DNA from 2 places in the Nonomuraea sp. NPDC059023 genome. Region 2 is predicted to be linked to the other one. Evidence: predicted binding sites of a transcription regulator. Region 2 holds the regulator's gene; the other holds the start of a gene.
What was found. Region 2 encodes HrcA, which represses chaperone genes, less so after heat shock. Its sites were predicted from a motif close to TTGGCACTCTCNNNNNGAGAGTGCCAA; they were not measured.
Positions count from the first base shown of each region.

Region 1 (15,420 bases), on a different contig from region 2:
TGGTGGTGGCGTCCTTGGTGACGACGATGCGGCGGGCCGTGCCGAGCACCTCGAGACCGACGTGCTCCAGCTTGAGCCCGACCTCCTCGGCGACGACCTGGCCGCCGGTGAGGATGGCCATGTCCTGGAGCATCGCCTTGCGACGGTCACCGAAGCCCGGGGCCTTGACGGCCACGGAGGTGAACGTGCCGCGGATCTTGTTGGTGACCAGGACGGCCAGGGCCTCGCCCTCGACGTCCTCGGCGACCACGAACAGCGGCTTCTTGGTCTGCGCGACCTGCTCCAGCAGCGGCAGGAAGTCCGCGATGGAGGCGATCTTGCTCTGGGTGAGCAGCACGTAGGCGTCCTCCAGGACGGCCTCCATGCGCTCGGGGTCGGTCACCATGTACTGCGACAGGTAGCCCTTGTCGAACTGCATGCCCTCGGTGAACTCGAGCTCCATGCCCATGGCGTTGGACTCTTCGACCGTGAGGACGCCGTCCTTGCCCACCTTGTCGAACGCCTCGGCGATGAGATCGCCGATCTTGGCGTCCTGGGCGGAGATCGTCGCGACGTTGGCGATCTCCTTCTTGTCGCCGACCTCGCGGGCGCTGGCGATCAGCTTGTCGCTGATGGCCTTGGCGGCCTTGTCGATCCCGCGCTTCAGCGACAGCGGCGAGGCGCCGGCGGCGACGTTGCGCAGACCTTCGCGGACCATGGCCTGGGCCAGGACGGTCGCGGTGGTGGTGCCGTCACCCGCGATGTCGTTGGTCTTGGTGGCCACTTCCTTGGCGAGCTGGGCGCCGAGGTTCTCGTAGCGGTCTTCCAGCTCGACCTCGCGAGCGATGGTCACGCCGTCGTTCGTGATCGTCGGAGCACCGAACTTCTTGTCGATGACGACGTTACGGCCACGCGGGCCGAGGGTTACCTTCACGGCGTCCGCGAGGGCGTTGACGCCGCGCTCAAGAGCGCGCCGCGCGTCCTCGTCGAACTCCAGGATCTTCGCCATTTGGTTGAAAGTCCTCTCCTAGCGTCGAAAGCCCCGGTCGCCTCTGCTGAGAGCTGCGTCCGGGGCCCGACACATACCGGCTTACTTCTCGATGATCGCGAGAACGTCGCGGGCGGAGAGCACGAGGTACTCCTCGCCGCCGTACTTGACCTCAGTGCCGCCGTACTTGCTGTAGAGGACGATGTCGCCCTCGGAGACGTCAAGCGGAATCCGCTTGTCGCCGTCCTCGTCCCAGTTGCCCGGGCCCACCGCGAGGACCTTGCCCTCTTGCGGCTTCTCCTTGGCGGTGTCTGGGATGACCAGGCCGGAAGCGGTGGTCTGCTCGGCCTCAAGCGGCTGGACCACAATGCGGTCGCCGAGCGGCTTAACGGGAACCTTAGTGGCGGTCGTCACGATCGGACCTCCCCTTCAGATTTGAATGATCTAGAAGAGGCGACCAGCGGGGCCTGCCGTCGCGGGTGGTAGACCTGCCTCGTCGCACGTTGGCACTCTCAAGGGGAGAGTGCCAACACGAAACATATGCAAGAGGGGCTTGACAGTCAACACGAACCGGCTCAGCGCGCGTAAGAGCCTTCCCGCAGCTCGGAGACGATACCCGGCCTGCTGGGGGCCCATCCGAGCGCCGCACGGGTTCGCGCAGAGCTGACACGCTGGCTGAGCGCGAGCGCTTCGGCGAACGGCAGGCCCACGACCCCCGCCGCCTCCGCCACCGGCCATGACAGCACGTCCACGCCCTCGCCGACCCCCACCGACCACGCCGCGGCGGAGGCCACCCGCGCCAGCGGCACGTGCTCCTCGGCGATCCCGTGGTAGACCGCGCCGGGCCGCCCCTTCTCCACCGCCGTCGCGATCAGCTCGGCCAGGTCGTCCACGTGCACGAACGACGATCCTTCCCCGCCCTCGCCCACGTGCACCCCGCTCCCGCGCTCGGCCGCCCAGCCGCGCAACATCGCCGGGATCCCGCCGCCGCGCCCGTGCACCAGCCCCGGCCGTACCACCACGCCGCCCGCGCCGAGCACCAGATCCTCCACCTTCGGCCGGTACCCCACGATCGGGATCGGGTCGGCCGCGCTCTCCTCGTGCCCGTCCTCGGTCGCGCCGAGGACCCACACGCCGCTCACGTACACCACCGGCCTGCCCGCGCCGAGCAGCGCCCCGATCACCTGAAGGTCGGTCCCCTCGTCGCCGGTGAGCTGCGCCGCGTGCACGACCGCGTCGACGTCCGGCGTCACGGCCGCGGTGATCGACGCCGCGTCGGACAGGTCCCCATACCTCTCCTCCGGTACGGCGGGCAGCCGCCTGCCCCCGTCGGCGGCCGGCCGTACCAGGGCCACGACCTCGTGACCGCGCCCGGCGAGCTCCTCGACGAGCGCGCCCCCGACGTACCCCGTCGCGCCCAGCACCAGAACCTTCATCGCTCTTCCACCCCAAACACTTCGACATCGAAACTTTCGACGTGGTGGACAGTAGCCCGGACCCTCGAACATTTCAACCTCGAAATTTTTGATAGTGTGCGCACCATGCGAGACGCAGTGGACGCGATCACGAAGCAGTGGGCCGCCACCCGCCCCGACGTGGACGTGAGCCCGATGGGCGTGGTGGGCCGCCTGTCCCGTGCCTCGCGCCTGCTGGAGCGGGGCATCAAGGAGTTCTTCGCCGAGCACGGGCTGGAGCCGTGGGAGTTCGACATGCTCGCCACATTGCTGCGCGGCAACCCGGAGCACACCATGTGCATGAAGGACCTGGCCGCCTCCGCCCTGGTCAGCCCCGGCGCCCTGACCAACCGCATGGACCGTCTGGTGGAGCGCGGCCTGGTACGGCGCTGGCCGCTGGAGAGCAACCGCCGCATGGTCCTGGTGGCGCTGACCGAGGAGGGCGAACGCCTGGCCGGCGACCTCCTGGCCCTCCACGTCGCCAACGAGGCGAGGCTCCTGTCCGCCCTCACCCCCGCCGACCAGAAGACCCTGGCCGAAACCCTCCGCAAACTCCTGGTCTCCCTGGGCGACACGGAGCTGTGATTTCCTACCACCACGAACGCTACAGTGAGTGACGTGACCGCCACGCGAGACGTTCTGGCCAACTGGCCGTACCCACCTGACGGAGGCTGGACGGCCGACGACCTCGATCTCCTGCCTGAGGACGGGCCCAACGGCGAACTGGACCTCTTCAAGCGTGTCGAACTCATTGACGGAACCCTCATCCTCAGGTCCCTCCAGCGTCGCTTCCACGGATGCGTCATCTCGAACCTGCACTCCGTCCTCAAGGCACAGGCTCCCGAGTCCTTGGCCGTGGCCACACATATGGACGTCAAGATCGCCAAGCACCAGCGCCCCTGTCCCGATCTCGTGGTGATCGACGCGTCCGACGACTACAACGCCACCTCCTACCCCAAGGAGGCGGTCCATCTGGTCGTCGAGGTGGTCTCCCCCGAGTCCGAGCATCGGGACCGGAAGGTCAAGCCCCGGATCTACGCCGACGCCGGCATCAAACACTTCTGGCTGGTCGAAGAAGAGGAAGGCAAACCCGTCATCCACAGCTACGTGCTTGACGAGGTCACGCACTTCTACCGCGCCGACGCCACCCACCACGGCAAGCTTGCCGCCAAGTCCCCGTTCCCCGTCGAGGTCGACTTCGCCGACCTGCTGGACTGACCGCGTGCACTAACGTCGGATGACGTGGACCTCGACGCCTTTCTCGACCTGCTGACCCCCCGTGGCCGCAAAGCTCTGGACGAGGCGGTCGAGCTGAGCGGGAGCGATCCGGTCAAGGCGGCCACGCGGCTCAGGAAGACCTACGACAGCGCGCTCACCTCGGCCGCCCTCACCCAGGCCGGGCTCAGGGCGCGGGCGGTGGCGAAGTTCGGGGACGACGCCCGGCTCATGTACTTCACGCCGCACGGGCTGGAGCAGTCCACCCGGGCCGAGGTAGCGGCGCATCGGGCGCGGCGGCTGACTTCGATGACCCACGGGCCCGCGCGGGTGGTGGACGCCTGCTGCGGGATCGGCGGGGACGCGCTGGAGCTCGCGCGGGCCGGACATCACGTGGACGCCGTCGAGCTCGATCCGCTCACCGCCGCCGTCGCGCGGGCCAACGCGGAGGCGCTGGGGGTCGCGGAGCGGGTACGCGTGCGGGTGGGGGACGCGGCGGAGGTGGCCCCGGAGGAGTACGACGCGTTGTTCGCCGATCCGGCCCGCCGTACCGCCAGGGGGAGGACGTTCGACCCGCAGGCCTACTCGCCGCCCTGGCCGGTGGTCATGGATCTGGCGGGGCGGGCCCGGGGGTCGTGTCTGAAGGTGGCGCCGGGGATTCCGTACGAGTACATACCGGAGGCGGCCGAGGCCGAGTGGGTTTCGTACAAGGGGGAGGTCAAGGAGGCGGCGCTCTGGACTCCCGGGCAGGCGGGACGCAGGGCGACGCTGCTGCCGGGCGGGCAGACGCTCACGCCCACGGGCGTGCATGCCGCGGTGGGTGAACTCGGGCGGTACGTCTACGAGCCGGACGGGGCGGCGATCCGGGCCCATCTGGTGGGCGAGGTGGCCGAGATGGTGGGCGGGCGGCTGGCGGATCCGATGATCGCCTATATCACCGGGGACGAGCCGGTGGACACGCCCTGGGCGGCCAGGTACGAGGTGGACGAGGCGCTGCCGTTCTCGCTGAAGCGGCTGCGGGCGGCACTCCGGGCCCGCGAAATAGGAAATGTCACCATCAAGAAGCGCGGCTCCGCCGTGGACATCGAACGATTGCGGCGAGACCTGAGACTTTCCGGTGACAAGTCCGGAGTAATCATCCTCACGCGGATTATGAACCAACCTTTTGTTCTCATCTGCCTGGGGCTCCCACCTGCATAAATGACAAAACAGGATCTTTTCCAGTCACCCCGACGGACCTTGATCCAAAGGCTAAGGTGGACGCGCGGGAGTTCTCCCCCCTATAGCGGATTACCGCGTTCTCCTTCAGTCATTGCATACCGGACCTATCCCACCGCTGCGCGGCACTCCGTCGGCGAGTGAAGGAGCTTTCGGTGGATCATTCCAATCACACCACCCTTTTGCAGGCAGGCGGCCAGACCGCCATATCCGACAGGATGCGGGAACTACTCGCGCGCGCCGCCCAGGACCACGTCTACGAGCAGCGCACCCAAGGGGCCGTACTCGACGAGATCCGCCAGCGGCTCGAAGGCATGGAGTGGCTGCTGCGCGAGGTGCGCGAGCGCGAGCTCGGCGGGCTGAGCGGCACGCTCGAGTCCGTGAGCGGCCGCCTCGACGACATCTCCGCCAAGCCGCCGACCTGGGCCGAAGGGCTCGCCCAGCACGTGGAGGCGGTACGCGACCACGTCGACGCCGTCGGCGAGCAGATCGGCAACGTCGACGCCCGCGTCGAGAACGTCAGCCAGCGCGTCAGCCCCGTCATCGAGCTGCCCAGCCTGTGGGCGGACGTCGGCACGGTCGGCGAGAGCGTCGACGAGGCGCTCAAGCGGCTGCAGACGGTGCTCGACGGCACCGAGGGCATCGCCAAGCGGCTCGGCGACTTCGCCGGGAAGCTCGGCCAGCTCAACGCCAGCATGGAGGCGGCGGCCAACCGCTTCACCAGGCTCGACAAGTCCATCGGCGAGCTCACGGGCCGCACCGAGCGGGTCGAGGGCGGCATGGCCGACCTGTCCGGCACCCTCACCGCCCGCATCGGCGCGGTCGGCGAGGAGCTCAAGGGCGCCGTCGAGCAGGTCGGCGCGAGGGTCGAGACGGCGGAGGAGCGCCTGTCCGGCCGCCTCGACGGCCTCGACAGCCGGGTCGACCGGGTCGACGGCCGCCTCATCGCCGTCGACGGCCGGCTCACCAGCGTCGACGGCCGCATCGAGACCGCCGACGAGTGCCTGGCCGACATCGACACCCGCCTCGACGGCATCGACGGCAGGGTCGGCGGCGTCGACAGCCGTCTCGTCGGCCTCGACAAGCGCGTCGGCGAGCTCGACACCCACATCGGCGACCTCGACAACCACATGGGCAAGCGCATCGGCGACCTCGACGGCCGGGTCGAGGCCCGCTTCGAGACGCTCGACGGGCGGGTCACCATCGTCGACGAGTGGCTGGCCACCGCCGACCAGCACCGCTCCGACACCGCCACGCGCACCGAAGGCCGCTTCAACAAGCTCGACAACGCCTTCGAATCCCTCGACGAGCGCCTCGGCGAGGTCGAGGAGCACGTGGTCGCCCGCTTCGACGGCGTCGACACGCAGCTCACCCGCGGCACCGAGCAACTGGAGGGCGTCGACGACCGGGTCGAGGCGGTCAACCAGCGCGTCGGCCAGCTCCCCGCGACGCTGGCGATCGCCGAGCGGGTGGGCGAACTGCTCGACTCGCAGACGACCGAGCAGGTCAAGCGCTTCGACGCCATCGACGAACGCCTGGCCACCGCCGCCGCCGAACTCTCGGCCACGATCGAGGCCCGCCCGGACCGCGACGAGCTGACCCAGTCCGTCACCGACGCCTCCACCGACCTCACCAAGCGCCTCGGCGCCCTGGAGGAGACCATGCTCGCCCTCGCCGAGGCGCTCCTCCGCCCCACCCGATCCAAGGACTGATTGCTCTTTTCAAACCTCAAAAGCTCCCGGAGCCGTTACGGCAGAGCCCACCTACCCGCCCCGCCATACCCCTGACCGTCCGTCGAGCGATGGTCGTGAGGGCTCACGGGGTGCTCGCCGTAACAACTCCGCTCTTGACCGGGTTCCGTGCGCCGCGCTGGCCGCCGTCCAGCGCGGCGCCGAACCCCACCGCCCAACACCCCACCGCGCGGCGCCGGAAAAACCCGGGGACCGCCACACCGAAACCCCGGACCCGGCATCACACCTGAAACCCCGGGGGACCGTCACACCCGAAACCCCCGGGCCCGGCATCACACCTGAGGCCCCCGGGACCGTCACACCCGAAACCCCCGGGCCTGGCATCACACCTAAAGCCCCGGAGGGAATCGGCGCCTGAAACCCAGCAACGCGGCACGCCTGGGAACCCGGAACCTCACAACACGCGGAGGCCCGGGGCGCGCAGGTGGTGGGAAGCGGTGTGTGGAGTGGGGGTCGCCTTACACGTGGACGGTCGTGATGGGCAGTGACGAGTCGGCGGGGATGTCCAGCGCCGACGGGGTGATCCCGGCCGCCACCAGGTCAGAACCCAGCGCGGCGACCATGGCCCCGTTGTCGGTGCAGAGCCCGGGGCGGGGCACGCGCAGCCGTACACCCGCCTTGTCGCAACGCTCCTGGGCCAGCGCGCGCAGCCGTGAGTTGGCCGCGACGCCGCCGCCGATGAGCAGGTCCTTCACGTCGTACTTCTTGCACGCCTGAAGGGCCTTGCGGGTCAGCACGTCCACCACGGCCTCCTGGAAGGAGGCGGCGACGTCGGGCACGTGGATCGACTCCTGGGCCTCGACCCAGCGGGCCACGGCGGTCTTCAGGCCGGAGAAGGAGAAGTCGAGGGTGCCGTCGTCCATCTTGCCGCGGGGGAAGCCGATCGCGGTGGCGGAGCCTTCGCGGGCGGCGCGGTCGATGTGGGGGCCGCCGGGGAAGGGCAGGCCGAGGACCCGGGCGACCTTGTCGAAGGCCTCACCGGCGGCGTCGTCGACGGTGGAGCCGAGGGAGATCACGTCCTGGGCCACGTCGGGGACCAGGAGAAGCGACGAGTGACCGCCGGACACCAGCATGGCGATGCAGGGTTTGGGCAGCGGCCCGTGTTCGAGCTGGTCGACGGCGACGTGGGCGGCCAGGTGGTTGACGCCGTAGAGGGGGACGCCCAGGCCCAGCGAGTAGGACTTGGCGGCGGCCACGCCCACCAGCAGCGCCCCGGCCAGCCCCGGACCGGCGGTGACCGCGATCGCGTCGATGTCGGAGAACGTCAGGCCCGCCTCGGCCAGCGCCCCCTCCACGACCGGCGTCATCGCCTCCAGGTGCGCCCGCGAGGCCACCTCCGGCACCACGCCGCCGAACCTGGCGTGCTCGTGCATGCTGGACGCGATCGTGTTGGCCAGCAGCGTGTGCCCGCGTACGATCCCCACCCCGGTCTCGTCGCACGAGGTCTCGATGCCGAGCACCAGGGGTTCGTGCTTGTCAGCCATCCAGCTTCCTTCTCATCATGACCGCGTCGGTGCCGTCGTCGTAGTAGCGCCGGCGCAGGCCGATCTCCTCGAAACCGAACCGTTCGTAGACCGCCTTGGCCCGCGGGTTGTCGGACCTGACCTCCAGGAAGATCTCCCTGGCCCCGCGCCGGCGCGCCTCGCCGAGCAGTTCGGTCAGCATCGCGCCGCCGATGCCGCGGCTCTGGTGGTCCTGTAGTACCGCGATGGTCTGCACGTCGGCCTGGTCGCCGGCCGCGGCGAGCCCCGCGTAGCCGACGATCTCGCCGTCGTCGCGCAAAGCGACGACATAGTGCCGGGTACGCGGCTGGTCGGCCAGCTCGCCGCGCATCATCCCCTCGCTCCACGCGTCCAGCGGGAACGTCGCGCGCTCGATGGCCATGACCGCGGGCAGGTCCGCGTCGGTCATCTGCCGCAGTCTCACGCCCGCTCCCTGGTCCGCCTGGGCTCCCTGTCGGTCACCTTCTTGGGCGCCTTGGGCTCGACCGCGTCGGGCCGCCGCAGGTAGATGGGGCGCGGCTCGTCGAGCGGCTGCCCCGCCGCGATGCGCTCGGCCGCCAGCGCGGCCACGAACCCCGCCAAGGGGTACGGCGGCGCCACCGCCGCCCCCAGCACCTCCGGGTAGAGGTCGGCCCCGGCGACCGGCAGCCCGTCGCGCGGGATGTCGGCCGGCTTGTCCACGAACGGCCCCTCGGCCCGCGTGCGCGCGTCGTCGTAGCGGGCCCAGAACAGTTCCTTGCGTCGCGCGTCGGTCACCACGAGGAAGGGCTCGTCCCTGCGGGTGCCGTAGGCGAGGGCGTCGAGCGTGCAGACGCCGTAGACCTCGGCCAGCCCGAGCGCGGTGCCGAGCCCCTGGGCGGTCATCAGCCCGACCCGCAGCCCGGTGTAGGGGCCGGGGCCGGTGCCGGCGACGATGGCGGTCACGTCGCGCAGCCGTACCCGAGCCTCGGCCAGCACCTTCTCGATGGTGGGCACGAGCAGCTCGCCGTGGCGGCGCGCGTCGACCGTGGTGGACTCGGCGAGCACGCGGTCACCGTCGTGGAGAGCGGCGGTGACGGCGGGTGTCGCGGTATCGAAAGCCAGGACCAGCACGAACAATGAGCCTACCGGCCCCGCGTCATGACCATCCTGTCCGTTCGCGAAGCCAGTCGACGGCGACCTCGCCCTGCGCCGCCTGGAAGGCTCTGACGGTGGGGATGCCGGGTGGCGGCGGCTGGCGGCTCTGCCGTACGAAATAGCCGGCCAGTGCGGCGATGACGCAGGTCAGGGCCGGGTCGGGGTCGGCGAGCAGCTCACCGGGGCGGGGGCCGCCCTGCATGGCGACGGACGGCAGCATGGCCAGCCGGTCGAACCAGGCGGCGCCCAGGCAGGCGTAGGGCCAGTCGACGACGTAGACGCGTTCGTCGGTGAGCAGGACGTTGTCGGCGCGCAGGTCGGCGTGGACGAGCGTGTCGCCGGCGGCGGCGCGCTCCCAGCCGGACTCCAGCTCGGCCAGGGCGCCGAGGTTGCCGGCGATCCACGGGTCGAGCCCGTCGTGGTCCTCTTCGAGCAGCCGGCGCCAGCCGCGGAACATCTGGCCGAAGAGCTCGGCGATGGGCGGCGCGTCGATGGGCGCGGGGGTGAGCGAGGCGGCGAGTTCGTCGGCGGCGGCCAGGACGCGGTCGAGCTCGTCGCGCCGCCACGGCATCGCCGGCGGGCGGCCGTCGACGTCCTCGAAGAGCAGCACCACCCAGCCGTCCTGCTCGAAGGAGGTGAGCATGCGCGGCGCGGGGACGCTGGGCGGCAGCGCGGCGGCCACGCGGGCCTCGTCGCGGTAGAGGGCGGTGGCGCGGTCGTTGACGCCGGGGCCGACCGCCTTCACGAAGGCGCGGCGGCCGGTGTCGAGCAGCAGCCGCGCGGCGGTGGCGGGCGAGAAGCCGCCGGTCTGGGTGACGGCCTCGGTCACGTGCCCGCCGAGCAGGTCCTCGACCCGGGCGCGCACCGGCGCGGCCACGTCCGACCAGGGAACTCTTACTCCGGAGGCATCAGGCGGGGGAGGCATAGACGATGACGTTATCGTCGTACTCGCCCTTGGCGTAATCGAATTTTCCGCCGCAGGTGACCAGCTTGAGCCCGTCCTCGACGTAGACGCGCTTGGCCGGGAAGTCGTTCTTGTGCACCTGCTCGACCGAGTCGACCTTGTACTCCACGGTCTTGCCGTCGCTGCGCTCCACGCGGACGAGCTGGCCCTTGCGCAGGTGCCGCAGCTTGTAGAAGACGGCCGGCGCGGTCTTGGTGTCCACGTGGCCGACGATGACGGAGGCGCCCTTCTCCCCCGGGACGGCGCTCTTCTCGTACCAGCCGGCCAGCTTGGGTTTCTCGTACGGCGGCAGCTCGACCTCGCCGTCCTTCGTCAGCCCGAGCTTCATCAGCGGGGCGTCCACGTCGATCGAGGGGATGCCGATGCTCTCCGGGACGACGGCCTCGGCCTTCTTCTCCACGGTCTTGCCGAACGCCACCAGCACCAGGCCGGTGATCGCGCCCGCCAGCACGATCCGTCCCGCACGGGCCATGCTCAGGCCCGGCGGCGCTTGAGGATCAGTACGGCGCCGCCCGCCAGGGCCAGGCCGATGATCACGCCTACGGGGCCGATCGGCATCGAGGAGTCGTCACCGGCGTCCTGGCCGAACGTGCCGCCGCCGCCCGCCCTGGGCGCCTTGGTGGGCACGCCGGTGGGCGTGTCGTCGGTGGCCCTGACCACGCGCAGCGTGGCCTTGCCGGTGTGGCTGGTGCCGTCGCACTTGACGTCGACGGTGTAGTTGCCGCGTTTGACGGTGCCGGAGACCGACGCCTGCCCGCGTACCCAGGGGACGGGCGCGGGGGTGGCCGTGGCGTTGGCCGGGGTGGCCGACGGTGTGGCGGGCGGCACCGGGTTGAGCGTGACGCCGGACAGGAACGCGTTGGAGGAGGCGGTGCCGACGTGCGCGGGGCCGCCGGTGGGCACCGGGCAGTTGGCCAGGATCCAGACCTTGGAGGTCTCGCCCGCGGTGACGCGGTCGGGGTTGAGCTGGACGTCGATGGGCGCCCGGGTGGCGCTCGCGGTGGCCTGTGGTGAGGTGGTCGCGGTCGTCGTGGGGCTCGTGAGGCTCGCCGAGGGCGTCGCCGTGGGATCGGTCGAGGCGTCGGCTGTGCAGCCGACGACTCCGATCATGACGATGGCACCTGCGTACGCGACTTGCCTGACCCTGAGCACGGCCGCACCCCACTCCGCCGACTTCCCTCAGCATCCACCAGAATTGCGGATACCGCCCCACCTGATACCCAGAAAATCTAGGTAAATCCATGACCAATGATCATGATTTACGCCAATGTCGATACTCGTCAAGGGTGCCAGGGTTGCCGGGGCCTGAGGAGCGTTTTACTCTTCTACGCGATCAGACGGCGTGTCGGCCCAGCGCTCGCCGACCCCGCGCAGGGTGACCAGGCGGACGTCGTCGCCGCCCTCCCGGTCGATGTGGATCTCCAGGCGGTCCTCCGACAGGCCCTCCACCAGGCCCTCGCCCCACTCGACGACCGTGACCGACTCCTCCAGCGAGGCGTCCAGGTCGAGGTCGTCGACCTCCAGATCCCCACCCAGCCGGTACGCGTCCGCGTGCACGAGCGGCGGACCCTCGCACAGCGACGGATGCACGCGGGCGATGACGAACGTGGGCGAGGTGATCGGGCCGCGGACCTTCAGACCTTCGGCGATTCCCTGGACCATCGTGGTCTTCCCGGCGCCCAGCGGGCCGGACAGCACCAGCAGGTCTCCCGCGCGCAGCCGGGTCGCCAGCCGCGTGCCGTACGCGCGCATGTCCTCGGCGGTGGCGAGCCTTTCCACTAGATCTCCTTGATCAGATCGCGCAGCGCCTCGTTGACCACGGCCGGGCGCTCCAACTGGATGAGGTGCGAGGTGTCGGGCACCTCGGTGAAGCTCGCCCTGGGCAGGGCCTCGGCCATCGCCCTGCCGTGCTCGGGCGGGGTGAGCCAGTCCTTGTCGCCCACGAGGATCGCGGTCGGCACCGGGTCGAGCACGTGCAGCGCCGAGAGCTTGTCGTGGTCCATGAGCGCCGGGTAGAAGTTCGCGAACACCTCGGTCGGGGTGGCGCGGATCATCGACTCGGCGAAGTCGACCAGGGTCGGGCTGACGTTCTTGGAGTCGCCGAAGCCGACGAAGCGAGTGATCAGGAAGGCGATGTCGCTGCCGGCGTGGCGGGTCTTGTCCACCAGGGAGCCCCGCTTGCCGAGCAGGGAGATCGTGCCCGGTGCGATCTTGTGGACCGCCTTGGAGACCATCGCGGGCAGGCCCAGCGTCAGCTCGGCCAGCTTTCCGGCACTCGTGGCCATGAGCGAGACGGCGCGGATCTTGTCGCCGAAGAGCTCGGGGTGGCGGTCGGCCAGCGCCATGATGGTCATGCCGCCCATCGAGTGGCCCACCAGCACGCACGGGCCAGGCACGAAGCGCTCCAGCACCTCGGCCAGGTCATCGCCGAGCCGGTCGATCGTGCTGTCCTCGGGGGCGGCGCGCTGCGAGCGGCCGTGGGAGCGCTGGTCCCACAGCACCAGGCGGTAGTCCTCGCGCAGGTCGCGGCGCTGGTAGTGCCAGGACTCCAGGTTGAGGCAGTAGCCGTGACACAGCACGATCGTCAGCGGCGCGTCCTCGGGGCCGTCGATCTGCACGTGCAGGTCGATGCCGTCGGAGGTGGTGTGGGTGCGCTCCCTGCCGCGTAGCTCGCCGAAGGGCTCGCTGGCCTCGGAGTCGGGGCGCAGCCTGATCCGGCCCACCGCCAGGCGCTTGGCCAGGGCCAGCCCCGCGACGCCCGCCGAAGCGGCGCCGACGATCGCGCCGGCGATCCCAACCTTCCGCCGTGTTGTCGTCGTCATGTCCCCTCATAAACTCTCGGCACGCGTGCGCCGATCTTCGTCACGATCTCATGCGTGATCGTGCCGAGGTTATCCGCCCATTCCTGCAAGGTGGCCTCGCCGTCCTTGCCAGGACCGAACAGGACGACCTCGTCCCCTGCGTCGATGACGTCGTCATCGACGTCGATCATGAACTGATCCATGCACACCCGGCCGGCGATCGCCCTGCGGCGGCCTCCTGCCAGCACCTCGACCCGCCCCGTCGCGTGTCTGAGGATCCCGTCGGCGTACCCGAGGGGAACCAGGCCAAGCGTTGTCTCGCGATCTGTGACATAAAGGTGCCCATAGGACACTCCGGAATTCTCCGGCATGCGCTTGACCAGGGCGAGCCTGGCCACGAGGGTCATCGCCTGGCGCAGACCGAAATCACCCAGCTCGGGGATCGGGCTCAGGCCGTAGAGGGCGATGCCCGGCCGTACCAGATCGAAGCGGGCGCGCGGCACGTTGACCAGCGCGGCGGAGTTGGCGATGTGCCTGATCACGTGGGACCCGCTGAGGCCGGCCTGGTCGGCCATCTTGAGCGCCTGGTCGAAGGCGTCGAGCTGCGCCTCGATCGAGGGGTGGCCGGGGATGTCGGCACAGGCGAAGTGGGACCACAGGCCCACGACCTCGACGGCGCCCTCGGCCTGCAGCGCCGCCGCGGTGGCCAGCAACTCGGGCCAGGCGGCGAGTGGCGCGCCGCCCCTGCTCATGCCCGTGTCGGCCTCCAGGTGCACCTTCGCGGTGACGCCGGTGGCGCGCGCCGCGGTGGCGATCTCCCCCAGCAGCCCCGTCTCCGCCGCCGACAGCTCGACGTCCGCGCGCAACGCCTCCTCGTACGGCCCGCCCCGCGTCAGCAGCCACGACGTGACCGGAGCGGTGATCCCCGCGGCCCGCAACGCCAGCCCCTCGCTCAGCGTGGCGGTGCCCAACCGGCTCACCCCCGCGTCGAGCAGGGTCCGCGACACCCGCACCAGCCCGTGCCCGTAGGCGTCCGCCTTGACCACGCCCATCAACGCGGCGCCGTCGGCGCGCTCGGTGAGCACGGCGACGTTGTGCCTGATGGCGGACAGATCGATGCGGGCCTCGGCCGGAGATGTCATCTTTCCAGTGTGTCAGCTGGACTCGATGCTTGAGCGAGGTTCGATAGCAGCCCGCTTGCAGCCGGGGGCGGCTACGACAGCGACCTGATCGCCGCCGGGATCGCGGCGGCCACGTCCGCGGTGACCAGCGGCGCCCCGTCGGCGGCCAGCCGTCCGGCCAGCCCGTGCAGGTACGCCCCGCACGACCCGGCGTCGTAGCAGCTCAGCCCCTGGGCCAGCAGCGCCCCCGCGACCCCGGCCAGCACGTCGCCGGTGCCGCCCGTGGCCAGCCGCGCGGTGCCCGTACGGTTGACCCGCACCGGCCTGTCCTGCTCGGCCACCAGCGTCGTTGAGCCCTTGAGCAGCACCGTCACGCCGAGGTCGGCCGCCGCCCTGCGGGCGTGCTCCAGCCTGCCCGCCTCGACCCGCTCGCGCGGGACCCGCATCAGCCGCGCCAGTTCCCCGGCGTGCGGCGTGATCAGCACGGGCGCGCTGCGGCGCAGCAGCGTGGCGTCGCGCGAGACCAGCGTGAGCGCGTCGGCGTCCACCAGCACGGGCACGTCGCTGGCCAGCACCCTCCTGGCCAGCTCGTGGGCGAAGTCGCCGGTGCCGAGCCCGGGGCCGAGCACCCAGGCCTGCACGCGGCCGACGCCGTCGAGCGAGGGCTCGCGCAGTTCGGTGATGACCGCCTCTGGCCAGTGGGAGCGCACCTGCGCCACCGGCGCGGCGGTGCCGGCGTAGCGCACCATGCCGGCCCCGGCGTGCAGCGCCCCGCCGACGGCCAGCACCGCGGCCCCGGTGTACTCCTCGCTGCCCGCGGCCACGCCCACCACGCCTCTCCGGTACTTGTCGGACTCCGCGCCCGGCTCCGGCAGCAGATCGGCGACGTCCCCGTCGGTGAGCGCCGCGACGTCCGGATCCGGCAGGTACGCGCCCAGCCCGATGTCGACCAGTTCCAGCCGCCCGGTGTGACCGGCGCCGGGGTCGATCAGCAGCCCGGTCTTGCAGGCGCCCATCGTGACCGTCACCTGCGCGCGTACCGCGGGCCCCGGCACCCGTCCCGTGCTCGCGTCGACCCCGGACGGCACGTCCACGGCGACCACCAGCCCCGGCCCCTGGTTCACCCGCGCCACGGCCCGCGCGTACGGCTCCCGCAGCGCCCCCGCCACCCCGATCCCGACCAGCCCGTCGACGACCAGGTCCGCCCGGTCCACGGCCTCGATGCCGCGCACCCGCCCGCCGGCCTGCCGCAGGGCCGCCAGCCCGGCCTCGTGCACCCTGCTGCCCGCCAGGACCGCCTCGACCTGGGCG
Region 1 is NZ_JBHYIO010000016.1:134,377-149,796, reverse strand. It holds gene groL (chaperonin GroEL) at 1-988, opposite strand, end outside; gene groES (co-chaperone GroES) at 1,070-1,384, opposite strand; gene ACFWYW_RS26875 (NAD-dependent epimerase/dehydratase family protein) at 1,543-2,403, opposite strand; gene ACFWYW_RS26870 (MarR family winged helix-turn-helix transcriptional regulator) at 2,509-3,006, shown strand; gene ACFWYW_RS26865 (Uma2 family endonuclease) at 3,040-3,639, shown strand; gene ACFWYW_RS26860 (methyltransferase domain-containing protein) at 3,664-4,836, shown strand; gene ACFWYW_RS26855 (hypothetical protein) at 5,010-6,566, shown strand; gene tsaD (tRNA (adenosine(37)-N6)-threonylcarbamoyltransferase complex transferase subunit TsaD) at 7,064-8,089, opposite strand; gene rimI (ribosomal protein S18-alanine N-acetyltransferase) at 8,082-8,516, opposite strand; gene tsaB (tRNA (adenosine(37)-N6)-threonylcarbamoyltransferase complex dimerization subunit type 1 TsaB) at 8,528-9,199, opposite strand; gene ACFWYW_RS26835 (phosphotransferase family protein) at 9,225-10,100, opposite strand; gene ACFWYW_RS26830 (class F sortase) at 10,132-10,659, opposite strand; gene ACFWYW_RS26825 (hypothetical protein) at 10,662-11,297, opposite strand; gene tsaE (tRNA (adenosine(37)-N6)-threonylcarbamoyltransferase complex ATPase subunit type 1 TsaE) at 11,505-11,966, opposite strand; gene ACFWYW_RS26815 (alpha/beta fold hydrolase) at 11,966-13,009, opposite strand; gene alr (alanine racemase) at 13,006-14,130, opposite strand; gene ACFWYW_RS26805 (NAD(P)H-hydrate dehydratase) at 14,202-15,420, opposite strand, start outside.
Region 1: a site for HrcA is predicted at 1,471-1,497, ahead of groES (co-chaperone GroES). Genes of this name have one in related genera too.

Region 2 (15,420 bases):
GCCCTCACCGGCCAGCTGGATGTGGGTGCCGTCCTCGACGCCCGCGGGGATGCGGACCTTGATGGTACGGCGGGTGCGCACCCGGCCGTCGCCCGCGCACTCCTGGCAGGGGTTGCGGATGATGGAGCCGAATCCCTGGCACTGGGGGCACGGCCGCGAGGTCATGACCTGGCCCAGGAAGGACCGGGTGACCTGGGAGACCTCGCCCCGGCCGCCGCACATGTCACAGGTGTCGGGGTGGGTGCCCGGCGCGGCGCCCGCGCCCTGGCAGACCTCACAGACGACGGCGGTGTCGACGACCAGTTCGCGCGTGGTGCCGAACGCCGTCTCGCGCAGGTCCAGCTCGACGCGGATGGTGGCGTTGCGGCCCCTCCTGGCCCGCGAGCGGGGGCCGCGCCCGCCGCCCGCCGTACCGAAGAAGGCGTCCATGATGTCGCTGAAGGGGAAACCCGCGCCGAAACCGGCCGCTCCGGCCCCTGCGCCGGCGGCGGCGAAGGGGTCGGCGCCAAGGTCGTACATCTGGCGCTTCTGCGGGTCCGACAGCACCTCGTACGCCTGCGTGATCTCCTTGAAACGCTCCTGCGTCGCGGGATCGGGGTTCACGTCCGGGTGCAGCTCACGGGCCAGCCGGCGATAGGCCTTCTTGACCTCGTCCTGACTGGCGTCACGGCGCACCCCGAGGGTGCTGTAGTAGTCGCTGTTTGCCACTTATCGACCTCTTAAGAAGCAGCCAGGATCTGGCTGACGTAGCGTGCCACTGCGCGCACGGCGCCCATGGTCACCGGGTAGTCCATCCTCGTGGGGCCGAGGACGCCCAGCCGGGCCAGTTGGTTGTCGCCAGAACCGTATCCGGTGGCGACGATGGACGTGCCGTGGAGATAGGGGTTTTCCGCTCCGATGCGCACGGTGAGCGCGGTCGGGGTGTCCGTTGTCGTCTCGCCGAGCAGGCGCATGAGCACGACCTGCTCTTCCAGCGCTTCGAGGACGTCGCGCAGACCGATGGTGAAGTCGGCGCCGGCCAGGTTGGCCGCACCGGCGAAAACGATCTTCTCGTCGTGCCGTTCGACGAGCGTCTCCAGCAGGACCGACAGAATCGTCGCGACAACCGGCCGGTCCTCCACCGGAAGCCGTTCCGGCAGGTCGGCCACCAGGTCGGGCACCTCGGCCAGCCCGCACCCGTCGAGACAGGCGTTGAGCACGGCGCGCAGGTGGGCGATCCGGGGGTCCTCGATGACCTCGGGCAGCTCGACGACGCGCTGCTCGACCCGGCCCGTGTTGGTGATCAGCACGAGCATGATCCGCCGCTCGCTCAGCGGCACGAGCTCGACGTGACGCACGCTGGAGCGCGTCAGCGTCGGATACTGCACCACCGCGACCTGCCTGGTCAGCTGCGCCAGCAGCCGTACCGTGCGGGTCACCACGTCGTCGAGGTCGACCGCGCCGGCCAGGAAGGTCTCGATGGCCCTGCGCTCGGCCGTGGACAGCGGCTTGATCTGCGAGAGCCGGTCGACGAAGAGCCGGTAGCCCTTGTCCGTCGGCACCCGGCCCGCGCTGGTGTGCGGCTGGGTGATGTACCCCTCCTCCTCCAGCGCGGCCATGTCGTTGCGTACCGTGGCCGGGGAGACCTTGAGGTTGTGGCGCTCGGCCAGCGCCTTGGAGCCCACCGGTTCGTTGGTGGACACGTAGTCCTCGACAATCGCGCGGAGGACCGCGAGTTTCCTGTCGTCGAGCACGTGTGCACCTCCTACCTCTTCCCTTGGGAAACGCCAGGTCTGGCACTCGGTGTTCCCGAGTGCCAAGTGTACGGCTCTCACCCACAAGGTGCGATAACCCACGTGCTAGCGGACGGCAACCCGATACGTCCACACTTGCAGCTATGAGTGAAGATTTCCGGCAGGGTGGAGGATGGCAGCCTCCTCAGCAGCCTCCGTACGAGCCTCCGCCGCAGGGCGGACCCCCGTACGGCCCCCCGCCGCAGAGCGGCCCCCAGTACGGGCCTGCGGGCGGCCCGCCGTACGGCCAGCCGCCGTCGGGCCCCCCGCAGGGCCAGCCGCCCTCAGGCCCGCAGTACGGCCAGCCGCCCTCAGGTCCCCAGTACGGCCAGCCGCCGTCGGGCCCCCAGTACGGCCAGCAACCCCAGTACGGCCAGCCGCCCCTCGGCCAGCAACCCTTCGGTCAGCAGCCCCAGTTCGGCCAGCAGCAGTTCGGCCAGCCCCCGTACGGCGCCCCCCAGTTCCCCCCTCCGGTGGACGGCAAGCGGCTGCGCCCGCCCCTGTGGCAGATCGCCGTGGCCTGGGGCGTGGCCGTCGTGTTCGTGATCGCCGGCATCGCGCTGTTCGCGGGCGGCGTGACCAGTGGCGTGAGCGGCGCCGCCCCGGGCAAGACGTTCCAGCCCGGCCAGCCCGCCACGGTCACCATCGACCCGGCCGACCGGCCCGCGCTCTACCTGTCGCGCGGCACCCAGGTCAGCTGGGAGTGCCAGATCAACGGCAACGCCAAGCTCGTCACCACGCCCGTGAACCAGACCGTCGAGCTCAACGGCACGAGCTGGGAGCTGATCGCGCTGGTCAACGCCCCGGCCGCGGGTGACTACCAGATCAGCTGCACGATCGAGCCCGACGCGCAGACCCGCTTCGGCGTCGGCAAGGACCTGACCGCCGCGGCCGGCGGCATCATGGGCGGCGTGGCCGCGCTGTTCATCCTGCCCGCGGTCGGCGTGCTCATCGCGGTGGTGTGGACGGTCGTCGTGCTGGTGCGCCGCAGCGGCCACCGCAAGCGCCTCGCGATGGGCGGGTGATTTGCTACGGTCCCCGTGTGTACGACGGTGATGTGCTCGCGGGGAACTGGCGGCGTCCGGGCAAGGGCAAGATCCCTCAGGTCCCGGCGGATCTCGACCTGGTCGTGGAGGACGCCGATAGCGGCTTCTGCGGCGCCGTGGTGGCCTGCGACAAGGAGGCCGTCACGCTGGAGGACCGATTCGGCAAGCGCCGCCTGTTCCCGCTCGCGCCGGCGGCGTTCCTGCTGGAGGGCAGGCCGGTGACGCTGGTGCGGCCGGTCGCCCCGGCGGCGGGCGGGACCCCGGCGGGCGGGAAGAGGCGCAGCGCGTCGGGCTCGATCGCCGTCGAGGGCCTGCGCGCCCGGGTGGCCCGCGAGAGCCGCATCTACGTCGAGGGCGTGCACGACGCCGCCCTCGTGGAGAAGATCTGGGGCCACGACCTGCGGGTCGAGGGCGTGGTCGTGGAGTACCTGGAGGGCGTGGACGACCTGCCCGCCATCGTCGCGGAGTTCGGCCCGTCCGCCGGCAGGCGGCTCGGGGTCCTGGTGGACCACCTGGTGCCCGGTTCCAAGGAGAGCCGGATCGCCGCCCAGGTCAGCTCGCCCGACGTGCTGATCGTCGGGCACCCGTACATCGACATCTGGCAGGCGGTGAAGCCGTCCGTCCTGCGGATCCCCGGCTGGCCGGACGTGCCGCGCGGGGTGCCGTGGAAGGAGGGCGTGATCGCCGCCCTGGGCTGGCGCATGGAGCCCGCCGCGGCGTGGCGGCGCATCCTGGGCTCCGTCTCGACCTTTTCCGACCTCGAGCCCGAGCTTCTCGGCCGGGTCGAGGAGCTGATCGACTTCGTCACGGAGGCATCATGAGCCAGGACCACCCCCAGCCTGACGACGACTCCACCCGCCGCGTGGAGCGCTCCGACATTCCCGGCCACGGCCAGCCGCCCTCGGGAGGCTACGGTCAACAGCCCCCGAGCGGGTACGGCCAGCAGCCCCCAAGCGGATACGGTCAACAGCCGCCGAGCGGGTACGGCCAGCCGGGCGCGTACCCGGGAGGCTACGGCCAGCAGCCGTCAGGCGGGTACACCCAGCAGCCGCCCTCCGCCGACTACCCCTACGGGCAGCAGCCGTCGGGCCCCCAGGGCTACGGTCACCCGCAGCAGCCCCCGCCCGGCTACGGCTACGGCTACCCGGCGGCCCCCCAGCCCCACACCCCCGGCATGTACGGCCCGCGCCCCGGCACCGACGACACCACGATGGCCATGCTGTCCCACCTGCTGGGCCTGCTGGTCTCCTGGATCGGCCCGCTCATCATCTACCTGATGAAGAAGGACGAGTCCCCCTACGTCCGCGACCAGGCGGCCGAGGCGCTGAACTTCCAGATCACCATGTTCATCGGCTACATCGTCTCCTTCATCCTGACGATCGTCATCATCGGCTTCCTGCTGCTGCCGGTGGTCTGGATCGTCTCGCTGATCTTCCACATCCAGGCGGCCATCGCCACCAACAAGGGCGAGAACTACCGCTACCCGATCAGCATCCGCATGATCAAGTAATACGGAGAATCACGGTTCGATCACTCTCCGGAATGATCCCAGCTCCCCGGGTGACGATGGACGGGTCACTCACGGGGAGGTCATGGTGCACGAGCGCCTGCGCAACACCACCAGATACCTGGCAGCGGCCGCCTACCTGGATCCCGGCTTCCGCGACCGGGCGCTGTACGCGCTGATCGCGCGCCGCCACCACGCGGTGGCGCCGTCGGTCGGCGGGTTCGACCTGGGCCCGGTGCTGCGGCACTGCCTCTACTCGCGGTCGCTGCTGACCGTCAGGGAGGCCGCGGTCACGGTGATGCTGCTGCTCGCCCTGCTGTTCAACTTTCAGGCCACGATGCCGTGGCTCACGGTCCTGGGCGCGCTGGCGGCCTTCGCCTCCGGCGGGTTCGGCAGCCTGGGGCAGCGCAGGCGGCTGAGTCCTGTCCTCGTGGCCGGTCTGGTGATCGGCTTCTTCGCCCTGGTGGTCGTGCCCGCGCTGCTGCTGACCAGGTATCTCGGCGCGAGCGGCTCGGAGTTCGAGGAGGACAGCGGCTCCGGCTGGATGGCGCCCCTGATGCTCGTGGCCGCCATCGCCACCGTGCTGGCCTACCGGGTGCGCGTCTACCGGATCCTGTCGGAGCGGCTGCGGCCGGGCGCGGGCCGTACCGGAGCGGAGGCGGGCCCGCGGATGACGGAGGTCAAGCTCGCGCAGCACGGCAACCTGACGCTCTACTCCGGCGAGAACCCGTTCGTCGGCGCGGGCGATCTCGTGCGGGCCTGGACGATCGCGGCCGAGCTCGACCGGCGCACCGGCGACGCGGGCCGGGCGCCGGCCATGGTGGACGCGGTGGACCTGCACGAGTTCGTGGGCGAGCGGCTCAGCCAGATGCGCACGGCCGCCGAGCCCGCCATGCCCGTCCACCTGGACATCCTCGACCACGTGATCGCGCAGGGCCGCCTCAACCAGCTCCACGGTGAGCATCCGCTGCTGCACGGCACCCGGCCCCGCTACCAGCTCAGCGACCGGGAGCTCCAGGCGGTGATCCGCAACCCGCAGTCGGGCGCCCGCCACTACCGGTGGATCGTGGTCGGCACCAGCGGCGAGGCCGTCACCGACGTCGACGGCGACGAGGTGCTGCCCGCCGAGGACCGCGACACCACCGTGTCGATCTTCATCCATCTGGCCGTCGAGGGCCGGATGCTCTACACCGAGTTCATCGTGACCGCGCTGCCGCCCGTGCGCGCCGCCTACCGGGTGGTGGACGAGCTGCCCAGGGAGGCCGGCGCGGCGCTCGTGCTGGCGGCGCTCAGCCGCGCCCCGCTCGCGCTGGCCCGCGACGTCGTCGGCGCGCCCGCCCGGCTGCTGCGGCGGATCTTCATGGCGATGCGGCTGCCCGAGGACCCGGACAAGTACGTGGTCTACGACTACGGAGCCAGGATCAGCCTGCGTGAGGCGGGGGCCGAGCCGCGCATCAACACCTTCCTCGAAGGGCTGGACGCGTTCAAATACGCCAAGCTCGTGGAGGAGCGGCTGAACAACGCGGTGCTGGACTTCCTGGAGCAGCGCGGCGTGGACACCGCGGCGTACCGGCAGCAGATCGCCGCCGTCATCAACAACGGCACGGTGGTCAACGGCGGCACGTTCAACGGGACCAACATCGGCGGCCAGGGCGCCCAGTTCGCCGCGCCCGCCGGCAAGGGGGCCGCATGAGCACGCCCGACCCGTCGGCGCCCAACTACGGGACCGTCGTCAGCGGCGGCACGTTCACCGGCAGCAACATCGGCGGCCAGGGCTCGATCTTCCAGCCCGGCCAGGAACGCTCCGTCCCGCGGGAGGAGCTGGAGCGGCTGCGGAGTCAGGTGGTGGCGCTCCTGGCCCTCGTGGAGGCGCACGCGGCCGAGCTGCCCCAGGCCCGGCAGGCCCGCCGTGACCTGGAGGAGGTGCTGGCCGAGGCCGAGACCGAACCCGGGGAGCGCGACCCGGCCCGGGTCACCGCCGCCCTCGACCGCCTCGGCACCCGCCTGGCGCCCGTCACGGCCCTCGCCGCAGCACTGGGCCCGATCGCCGACCTGATCGCCACCTTCCTGTGACGGCGCCTCGTGTAACGTCGGTCAGAGTGTGAGGTCGCGGATGAGGGCGTCGGCGAGCAGGCGGCCTCGCAGGGTCAGCACCATGCGGCCCGCCTTGAACGCCTCCTGCTCCAGCAGCCCGTCCCCCACGGCCCTGGCCACGGCGAGCTTCGCGCCGGGCGCCACGTCGGCCAGCGGATAGCCGGTGATCAGCCGCAGCTCCAGCATCAGCCGCTCCACTTCACGGTCGGCGTCCTCGAGCACCTCCCTGGCGTGCGCAGGGGAGACGCCCTGGGCCAGCCGCTGCGCGTACGCGGCGGGGTGCTTGACGTTCCACCAGCGGGTGCCGCCCACGTGGCTGTGCGCCCCCGGCCCGACGGCCCACCAGTCGCCACCGGTCCAGTAGAGCAGGTTGTGCCGGCACCGGCCGGCCTCGGAACTGGCCCAGTTCGACACCTCGTACCAGGAGTACCCGGCCTTCGCCAGCAGTTCGTCGGCGATCAGGTAGCGGTCGGCGGCCACGTCGTCGTCGGGCATCGGCAGCTCGCCGCGCCTGATGCGGGCCGCCAGCCGCGTGCCCTCCTCGACGATGAGCGAGTACGCGGAGACGTGGTCGGGCCCGGCGGCGATCGCCGCCTCCAGCGACGCCCGCCAGTCGTCGTCGCTCTCTCCCGGGGTGCTGTAGATGAGGTCGAGGTTGACGTGGGCGAACCCGGCCTGCCGAGCCTCCCGTACGGCTTGCGCCGCCCGCCCCGGCGTGTGGTGCCGGTCGAGCACCTTCAGCACGTGCTCCTTGGCCGACTGCATGCCGAAGCTGATCCGGTTGAAGCCGCCCGCGCGCAGCTCGGCCAGATAACCGGGGTCGACGGACTCGGGGTTGGCCTCGGTCGTGACCTCCGCGCCGGGGCGCAGGCCGAACTCCTCGTCGATCGCGGCCAGGATGCGGGCCAGGTCGCCGGCGGGCAGCAGGGTGGGCGTGCCGCCGCCGAAGAACACCGTCTCGACGGGCAGGTCGGCCGTGCCGAGCACGCGGCGCGCGAGCCGTACCTCGTCGATGGCGGTGTCGGCGTAGTCCCGGTGCGAAGCGCCGGGGCCCAGCTCGGCGGCGGTGTAGGTGTTGAAGTCGCAGTAGCCGCAGCGCGTCACGCAGAACGGGACGTGCACGTAGAAGCCGAACGGGCGCTCGCCGAGGCCGCGCAGGGCACTCTCGGGCAGCTCTCCGGACGGGGGCGCGGGATCGCCGTCGGGCAGGGTGGATGGCACCCCTCCAGTCTGCCTTCTGCCATTGACTGCCCGATCACACCGTCCTACTGTCAGGGCATCTTAAAGGAAAGTTTCCTATCAATTCAGGAGACGCCGCGTGAAGAAAGTCCTGCTCGCTCTCACCCTCTTACTCGGTATGACGGTGGTGTCGGCCCCGGCAGAGGCCAACCACGGATCCGGCTACAAGAGAGTCGCCTACTTCGTCCAGTGGGGCGTCTACGGTCGCAACTACCACGTCAAGGACATGGAGACCAGCGGGGCCGCCCGCAAACTCACCCACATCAACTACGCCTTCGGGTTCGTGAACCAGCAGGCCGAGTGCTACTCCGCCGACGCCTGGGCCGACTGGCAGCGTCCCGTGCCCGCCGAGCAGAGCGTGGACGGCGTGGCCGACGCGCCCGGCCAGGCACTCAACGGCAACCTCAACCAGCTCAAGAAGCTCAAGGCCAAGCACCCCAAGCTCAAGGTCCTGATCTCGCTGGGCGGCTGGACCGGCTCCAAGTACTTCTCCGACGCCGTCCTCACCGCCGAATCGCGTAGCAAGCTCGCCAAGTCCTGCATCGACCTGTGGCTGCGCGGCAACCTGCCCGGCCTGGCCGACGGCACGGGCGCCGGCGTCTTCGACGGCATCGACCTCGACTGGGAGTGGCCCGGCTACCCCGGAGCCCCCGGCAACGTCGTGCGTCCCGAGGACAAGCAGAACTTCACCGCCTTCGTCGCCGAGCTCAGGTCGCAGATGAACGCTTACAAGCGTTCCGCCCTGATCACGGCGTTCCTGCCCGCGGCCACCCGCGTCATCGACGCCGGCCTCGAGGTGCGCAAGGTCTTCCGCAACCTGGACTACGCCACCATCCAGGGCTACGACCTGCACGGCCCGTGGGACAAGATCACCGGTCACCACTCCAACCTCTTCAACGACCGCCGCGACCCCAACGAGATCCGCGAGAGCCTCGACCAGACGATCAACTACTACCTGGAGCGCGGCGCGCCGATCCGCAAGCTCGTCGCCGGTGTGCCCGCCTATGGCAAGGGCTGGACCGGCGTGCCGGCGGGCCCGGCCGGAGACGGCGTCTACCAGCCCGCCACCGGCGCCGCCCCCGGCAAGTGGGAGGCGGGCTCCGAGGACTACAAGGACATCCTCGCCAAGCCCGGCAAGCGCTACCGCGACGTCAGGACCGGCGCCGTGTGGCTGTACGACGGCACCGAGTTCTGGACCTACGACGACCCGATCGTGATGCTGCAGAAGGCCGCCTACATCCGGCACAAGGGCCTGGGCGGCTACATGATGTGGTCCATCGACGGTGACGACGCCAAGGCCTCGCTCACCTCCGCCCTGTACAGGGTTCTGCGCTAGAAGTCGGACGGCGCACGGGCCGCACCAGCGGGGGGCTGCCCGTGCGCCGCTCCCCGCTCGCGGACCTTCAGCGCAGGAGGCGTTCGGCGCGGCGGTCCCAGTAGGAGCCGTGGCCGGGGAAGGCCAGGATGCGGGCCATGACGTCCTTGTCGCCGTGGTAGGCGAGCACGGATTCGGCGATCGTGACGCTCTCCTCCGGGCGGGCCACGATCTCGACCGGGTCGCCGACGCCCAGTTCGCCCGTCTCCACCACGCTCAGGTACGCGCCCACCCGGCCGGCGTCGGTGAAGCGCTTGAGCCAGCCCGGCTCGTCCATCCAGTTGCGGAACACCACGCACGGAATGCGCGGCCCGCTCACCTCCAGCAACGCCGTGCCGACCCGCCAGCGCTCGCCCAGCACCGCCCCCGACACGTCCACCCCGGACGTGGTGAGGTTCTCGCCGAACTGGCCGTCGCGTAGCTCCCGCCCCAGCTCCCCCTCCCACCAGTCATAGTCCTCGCGGGCATAGGAATAGACGGCCTGCGTGGGCGCGCCGTGGTTGGGCTGGTCGGCCCGCTCGTCGCCCTCCAGCCCGTTCTGCCGCACGCCGACGCGGCGCGTGACCGCCTTCTTGTCGATGGCGGTGCGCCCCAGCTTGCCCGCCCACTCCGCGTCGACCGCCCGCCCCACGTTCACTGAGATCAGCCGCATGGCTCCGACGGTAACCGACCCCGCGCGGCGGGGGCACACGCGGTCACCGGCTGAGCCTCAGGTCGGCCAGCTGTAACAACGTCGACAGCGCCGCCTCCCGCGCCGCCTCACCGTCGCCCTCCTCACCGAAGCACTCCGCGGCAACGTCGAGCACCGCCCGGACCACCGCCGCGTCCGGATAGGGCACCTCCACCCCCACCGTGCCGTCGGGGGCCACCTCGGCCGGGCGCAGATGCAGGCGGAGCAGCCGCCGCGTCTCCTCCGCTATCGCGACACCCAGCAGGGCCGCCCTCTCATACCGCTCAGCAGCGATCACAACACTCCTCCTATCGCACTCATGTTCGAGATTCGAAAGGCTAGAGTGCGGCACCGACAAAAATGCCGCGCCGGGTAGGGTCGAACGGTGTGCGATCCCCTCGTGACCACTGTCCGCCTGACCGTCGAACTCGGCGGCAATCCCATCCTCACCGGCCACGACCTGGTCGTACGACCAGGTGAGCTGGTCGCGGTCGTGGGCGAGAACGGGTCCGGCAAGTCCACGCTGCTGCGCTGCCTGGCCGGTCTCCAGCCGCCGACGAGCGGAGAGGTCACGGTCTTCGGTGCGCCTCCGGCCGACGTGGCGGCGTTCTGGCGGCGGGTGGCGGTGACGGGGGACGAACCGGCCTGGTATCCGGGTCTCACCGCGCGGGAGCACCTTGAGCTGGTGCTGGCCGTACACGATGGGCCGCGCATGAGCGTGGAGCGGGCGCTGGAGCTGTTCGACCTCGGTCCGCGCGCGGACGCCGTCCCGCTCAAGCTCTCCACGGGCCAGCGCCAGCGTCTCGCCCTGGCCGCGGCCCTGGTACGGCCCAGCAGCCTCCTTCTCCTCGACGAGCCGGAACGCGGCCTCGACACCGCCTTCCGCGAGCGCCTGGGCACCCTGCTGCTGGAGTACACGGCCGGCGGCGGCACCGTCATCATGGCCACCCACGACCCCGCCCTCGCCGCCCGCGCCCGCCATGTGTCCCTCGCGACCCGGGTGAGCGGACGATGACCGCGGTGCGCGAGATCAGGGCGCTCGTCCGGACCCGGTCCGGGCGGCAGCGGAGCCTGAGCGACCGGTACGCGACGCTGTTCGGGCTGGCGATGGGCGGCGCGATGCTGGCCCAGCCCGTCTCGGCCGCGTTCGAGTCCATGGCGGCGCCGCCTCCGCCGGAGCAGGTGGGCGCCGGGCTGGCGCTGGTGACGCTCGTGCTCGCGGGCTTCCTGTGGGCGGCGCGCGCGATCGGTCCCGTCGTGGTGTCGGCGGCTGACGCGGCCTGGCTGCTGCTGTCCCCGCTGGACCGGCGCGACGTGCTGGCACGCTCCGCGCGGACGCTGCTGCTGGTCAGCCTCGTGGTCGGCGCCGGTCTCGGGCTGGCGGCCCTGGCGGTGACCGGCGCGCCCGACCACCTCGTCTGGCGGCTGGTCGGCGCGCTCCTGGCGGGCGTCTCGGTGAGCGCGGGCGGGGTGGCGATGGCCGTGCTGGCCCAGACGTCCGATCCGTGGGACCTCGCGCTGCGCGCGGTGATCGCCGCGCTGGTGCTGGCCGCGGTCGTCCTGATGCTGGTGGGGGGCCGCCACGTGCCCGCGCCCGTCTGGTCGGCTGTTCCGGCTCTGGTCTCCGCCTTCCTGGTACGGCATGCCTGGTCGGCCTTTGCCCGTATCCCGGCCCGCCGCCTGCTGTCGTCGTCGGCCAGGGCCGGGCACCTGGCCAACGCCACCGTGAGCCTGGATCCGAGCCTGCTGAGCTGGCTCGCCGAGGACAACCACTGGCGTGGCGCCCGCCTGCGCAGCCGGTCGTGGCCCGGCCTGCCCGCGGTTTTCGCGCCCGCGTGGCAGGAGGTGCTGCGGCTGGTGCGGCGGCCGGGGCGGCTGGCCGTACTGGCGGGCTCGACGGCGGCGCCCGCGCTGATGGCCCAGGCGACTGCCGACACGGGAGCGCTGGTGGCGGTGCTCGTCCTGGGCGGTGGGCTGGCCGCGGCGGCGTCCGCGGTGTCAGGGGCGCGGTGGGACGCCGACAACCCGGCGCTGGCCCGCCTGCTGGCGCTGCCGAGGCGTGGGCTGATGGCGGCACGGGCCGTGCTGCCCGCGCTGCTGGCGGCCGTGTGGATGGGGGCGGCGCTGGTGCTGTTGCCCGGGGCTGCGGGGTCGCTGTTGTGGTTCGTGCCGCTCGCGGCGCCCGCACTGGCCGCCGCCGCGTTGCGGATGGCGAGGCGGGCTCCGGTGAACCACGCGATGCCGATCCTCGACATGGGGGCGGGCGCGATTCCGACCGGGCCGCTGTTCTGGGGGCTGACCGGGCTCGATCTGGCGGTCATCGGCTGCTTTCCGATGGCGATCGCCCTGGTGACGGGGTTTTCCGGCGGGTTGCTTGTCCTGCAGGCCGTCCTGGGCGCGGCGGTGCTCGCGGGGTATCTGAGCCGACAGCATCGCTAGGCAATCGCTAGCGATCGCAGTACGATTGCGGGCATGGACGTCCCACGGGCGCAGGCCGCGCTCCGGCAGATCGCCAAAGGGTTCGAGGAGCTCGCCACCGCCCTGGGCGGTCCAGAGGAGCCCGACGAGCCGGAGCGAACCGCGCGTGTCATCGCCGAGTGGGGGCGCAGGGGACTGACGAAGCAGGAGGCGTCGGCGCTGTTCAGAAAGCACGGCTTCGCCCCGCAGACCACCGGCGGCTGGGCCCGCGGCGACTGGATCGCGATCGGCGAGGACGGCCTGCGCTACCTCACCGGGCGATCGCACGACTGGCTGGAGGAACGGTCATGAGCTTCGCGGTACGCATCGCCGTACGCGGATATGAACTCGACACGCAGGGCCACGTGAACGGCGCGGTCTACCACCAGTACGGCGACCACGCGCGATGGGAGTGCCTGCGCGCGGCCGGGATCACCGTCGAGGACCTGCTCGCGTCGGGCGTGGGCCCGATCACGCTCGAGAACACCATCCGCTACCACCGCGAACTGCGCGGCGGCGACGAGGTCGAGGTGAGCTGCGGGTTCGAGTGGGGCGCGGGCAAGACGTTCAGGATCGTACAGGAGTACCGGCACCGGGACGGCGGTCTGGCGGCCGAGCTGACCAGCGTCGGCGGGCTCCTCGACCTGCGGGAGCGCCGCCTCGTGCCGGACCCGGCCGCGCACTGGCGGGCGCTGGCGTCAGAGCCCGCGCTGCTAGGGCTCTGAGCGCCGCTACTTCTTCGCCTTGTCCGCGGCGCTGGAGTCGGTCGACAGCGCGGCCACGAACGCCTCCTGCGGCACCTCGACCCGGCCGACCATCTTCATCCGCTTCTTGCCTTCCTTCTGCTTCTCCAGCAGCTTGCGCTTACGGCTGATGTCACCGCCGTAGCACTTGGCGAGGACGTCCTTGCGGATCGCGCGGATGTTCTCGCGGGCGATCACCCGGGCGCCGATGGCCGCCTGGATCGGCACCTCGAACTGCTGCCTCGGGATGAGCTCGCGCAGCTTCTTGGCCATGTCGACGCCGTAGGCGTAGGCCTTGTCCTTGTGCACGATAGCGCTGAAGGCGTCGACCGGCTCACCCTGCAGCAGGATGTCGACCTTGACCAGCTCCGCCTCCTGCTCGCCCGCGGGCTCGTAGTCGAGCGAGGCGTAGCCGCGGGTGCGGGACTTCAGCTGGTCGAAGAAGTCGAAGATGATCTCGCCGAGCGGCAGCGTGTAGCGGATCTCGACGCGGTCCTCCGACAGATAGTCCATGCCCAGCAGGTTGCCGCGCCGTCCCTGGCAGATCTCCATGATCGCGCCGATGAACTCGGCCGGGGCCAGGATCGTCGACTTCGTCACCGGCTCGAAGACCTTGTCGATCTTGCCGCCGGTCGGGAACTCCGACGGGTTGGTGACGGTCAGCTCCTTGCCGTCCTCCATCTCCACCCGGTAGACGACGTTGGGCGCCGTGGAGATCAGCGACAGGCCGAACTCGCGCTCCAGCCGCTCGCGGATGATCTCCATGTGGAGCAGGCCGAGGAAGCCGACACGGAAGCCGAAGCCCAGCGCGGCCGAGGTCTCCGGCTCGTAGATCAGGGAGGCGTCGTTGAGCTGCAGCTTGTCGAGCGCCTCGCGCAGTTCCGGGTACTCGTCGCCGTCGATCGGGTAGAGGCCGGAGAACACCATGGGCCGCGGGTGGTCGTAGCCGGCCAGCATCTCCTTCGCGCCGTGCACGGCCGAGGTGACGGTGTCGCCGACCCGTGACTGGCGCACGTCCTTCACGCCGGTGATCAGGTAGCCGACCTCGCCGACGCCGAGGCCCTTGTCGGCGACCTTCGGCTCGGGGGAGATGACGCCGATCTCCAGCGTCTCGTGGGTGGCCTGCGTGGACATCATGGTGATGCGCTCGCGCTTGCCGAGGTGGCCGTCGAAGACGCGTACGTAGGTGACGACGCCCCGGTAGGTGTCGTACACCGAGTCGAAGATCAGCGCGCGGGCGGGCGCGTCGGCGGCGCCCACGGGCGGCGGGACCGTCGCGACGACGTGGTCGAGCAGTTCGCGCACGCCCTCGCCGGTCTTGCCGGAGACCCGCAGCACGTCCGACGGGTCGCAGCCGATCAGGCCCGCGATCTCCTCGGCGAACTTCTCCGGCTGGGCGGCCGGAAGGTCGATCTTGTTGAGGACCGGGATGATGTCGAGGTCGTTGTTCATCGCGAGGTAGAGGTTCGCGAGCGTCTGCGCCTCGATGCCCTGAGCGGCGTCGACCAGCAGGATCGCGCCCTCGCACGCCTGCAGCGACCGGGACACCTCATACGTGAAGTCGACGTGGCCGGGCGTGTCGATCATGTTGAGCACGTGCCCGTCCCACGGCAGCCGCACCGCCTGGGACTTGATCGTGATGCCGCGCTCGCGCTCGATGTCCATCCTGTCGAGGTACTGAGCACGCATCGAACGGTCGTCGACCACACCGGTGATCTGCAGCATGCGATCGGCAAGCGTGGACTTGCCGTGGTCGATATGCGCGATGATGCAGAAGTTGCGGATCAACGCGGGGTCGGTCTGGCCAGGCTGATTGCGCACCGAAGTCCGTTTCGACAGGGTTGAGGTCAAGCGTCTTTCATGGTGACATGCCCGGGTGATTGCCCGAACCGTCATCCGCCGCGGCCTGCGCGTGCTCGCGCTTGCCTTGGCCATCGTGGTCGTGCTGGTCGGCGTGGTCGCCGCAGCGTTCCGAGTCCAGTTTACCGGCGAGCCCGCGGACTGGGCCAAGAGCACCGGTAACGACGCTCTGTGGATGGGCCACATGTGGGTGGACGGCCGCCGCACGGAGCAAGACGTCAAGAATCTGGCGGTACGGCTGCGCAGTACCGGCATCAAGGACCTTTACGTCCACAGCGGCCCCTTCAAACGCGACGGAACCCTCGACATGAGCGCCATCTCCACCGCCGAGAGCTTCGTGGCCTGGGCGCACGAACATCTGCCCGACGTCCGGGTCTCGGCCTGGCTCGGCCAGAAGGTGGACGGTTTCCTCGACCTCGACTCCCCCGCCACCAGGCAGAACATCCTCACCAGCGTCACCGCCATCATGGCGCTCGGCTACGACGGCATCCACTACAACTTCGAGCCCATCGGCTCCGACGACGGCGACTTCCTCGACCTGCTCGACCGGACCCGGCCGCTGACCGAACTCCTGTCGACGTCCACGCCGCAGATCGAGCCCTACCCCCTCATGCGGCCGGTGACCAGGGTCTTCCTGGACCACGACAAGTATTGGTC
Region 2 is NZ_JBHYIO010000005.1:288,420-303,839, forward strand. It holds gene dnaJ (molecular chaperone DnaJ) at 1-708, opposite strand, end outside; gene hrcA (heat-inducible transcriptional repressor HrcA) at 720-1,733, opposite strand; gene ACFWYW_RS11505 (hypothetical protein) at 1,877-2,797, shown strand; gene ACFWYW_RS11510 (DUF3097 domain-containing protein) at 2,815-3,639, shown strand; gene ACFWYW_RS11515 (DUF4870 domain-containing protein) at 3,636-4,328, shown strand; gene ACFWYW_RS11520 (hypothetical protein) at 4,411-6,018, shown strand; gene ACFWYW_RS11525 (hypothetical protein) at 6,015-6,398, shown strand; gene hemW (radical SAM family heme chaperone HemW) at 6,420-7,640, opposite strand; gene ACFWYW_RS11535 (glycoside hydrolase family 18 protein) at 7,738-8,994, shown strand; gene ACFWYW_RS11540 (MOSC domain-containing protein) at 9,062-9,685, opposite strand; gene ACFWYW_RS11545 (hypothetical protein) at 9,729-10,001, opposite strand; gene ccmA (heme ABC exporter ATP-binding protein CcmA) at 10,104-10,718, shown strand; gene ACFWYW_RS11555 (DUF6297 family protein) at 10,715-12,142, shown strand; gene ACFWYW_RS11560 (hypothetical protein) at 12,176-12,472, shown strand; gene ACFWYW_RS11565 (acyl-CoA thioesterase) at 12,469-12,885, shown strand; gene lepA (translation elongation factor 4) at 12,892-14,724, opposite strand; gene ACFWYW_RS11575 (hypothetical protein) at 14,780-15,420, shown strand, end outside.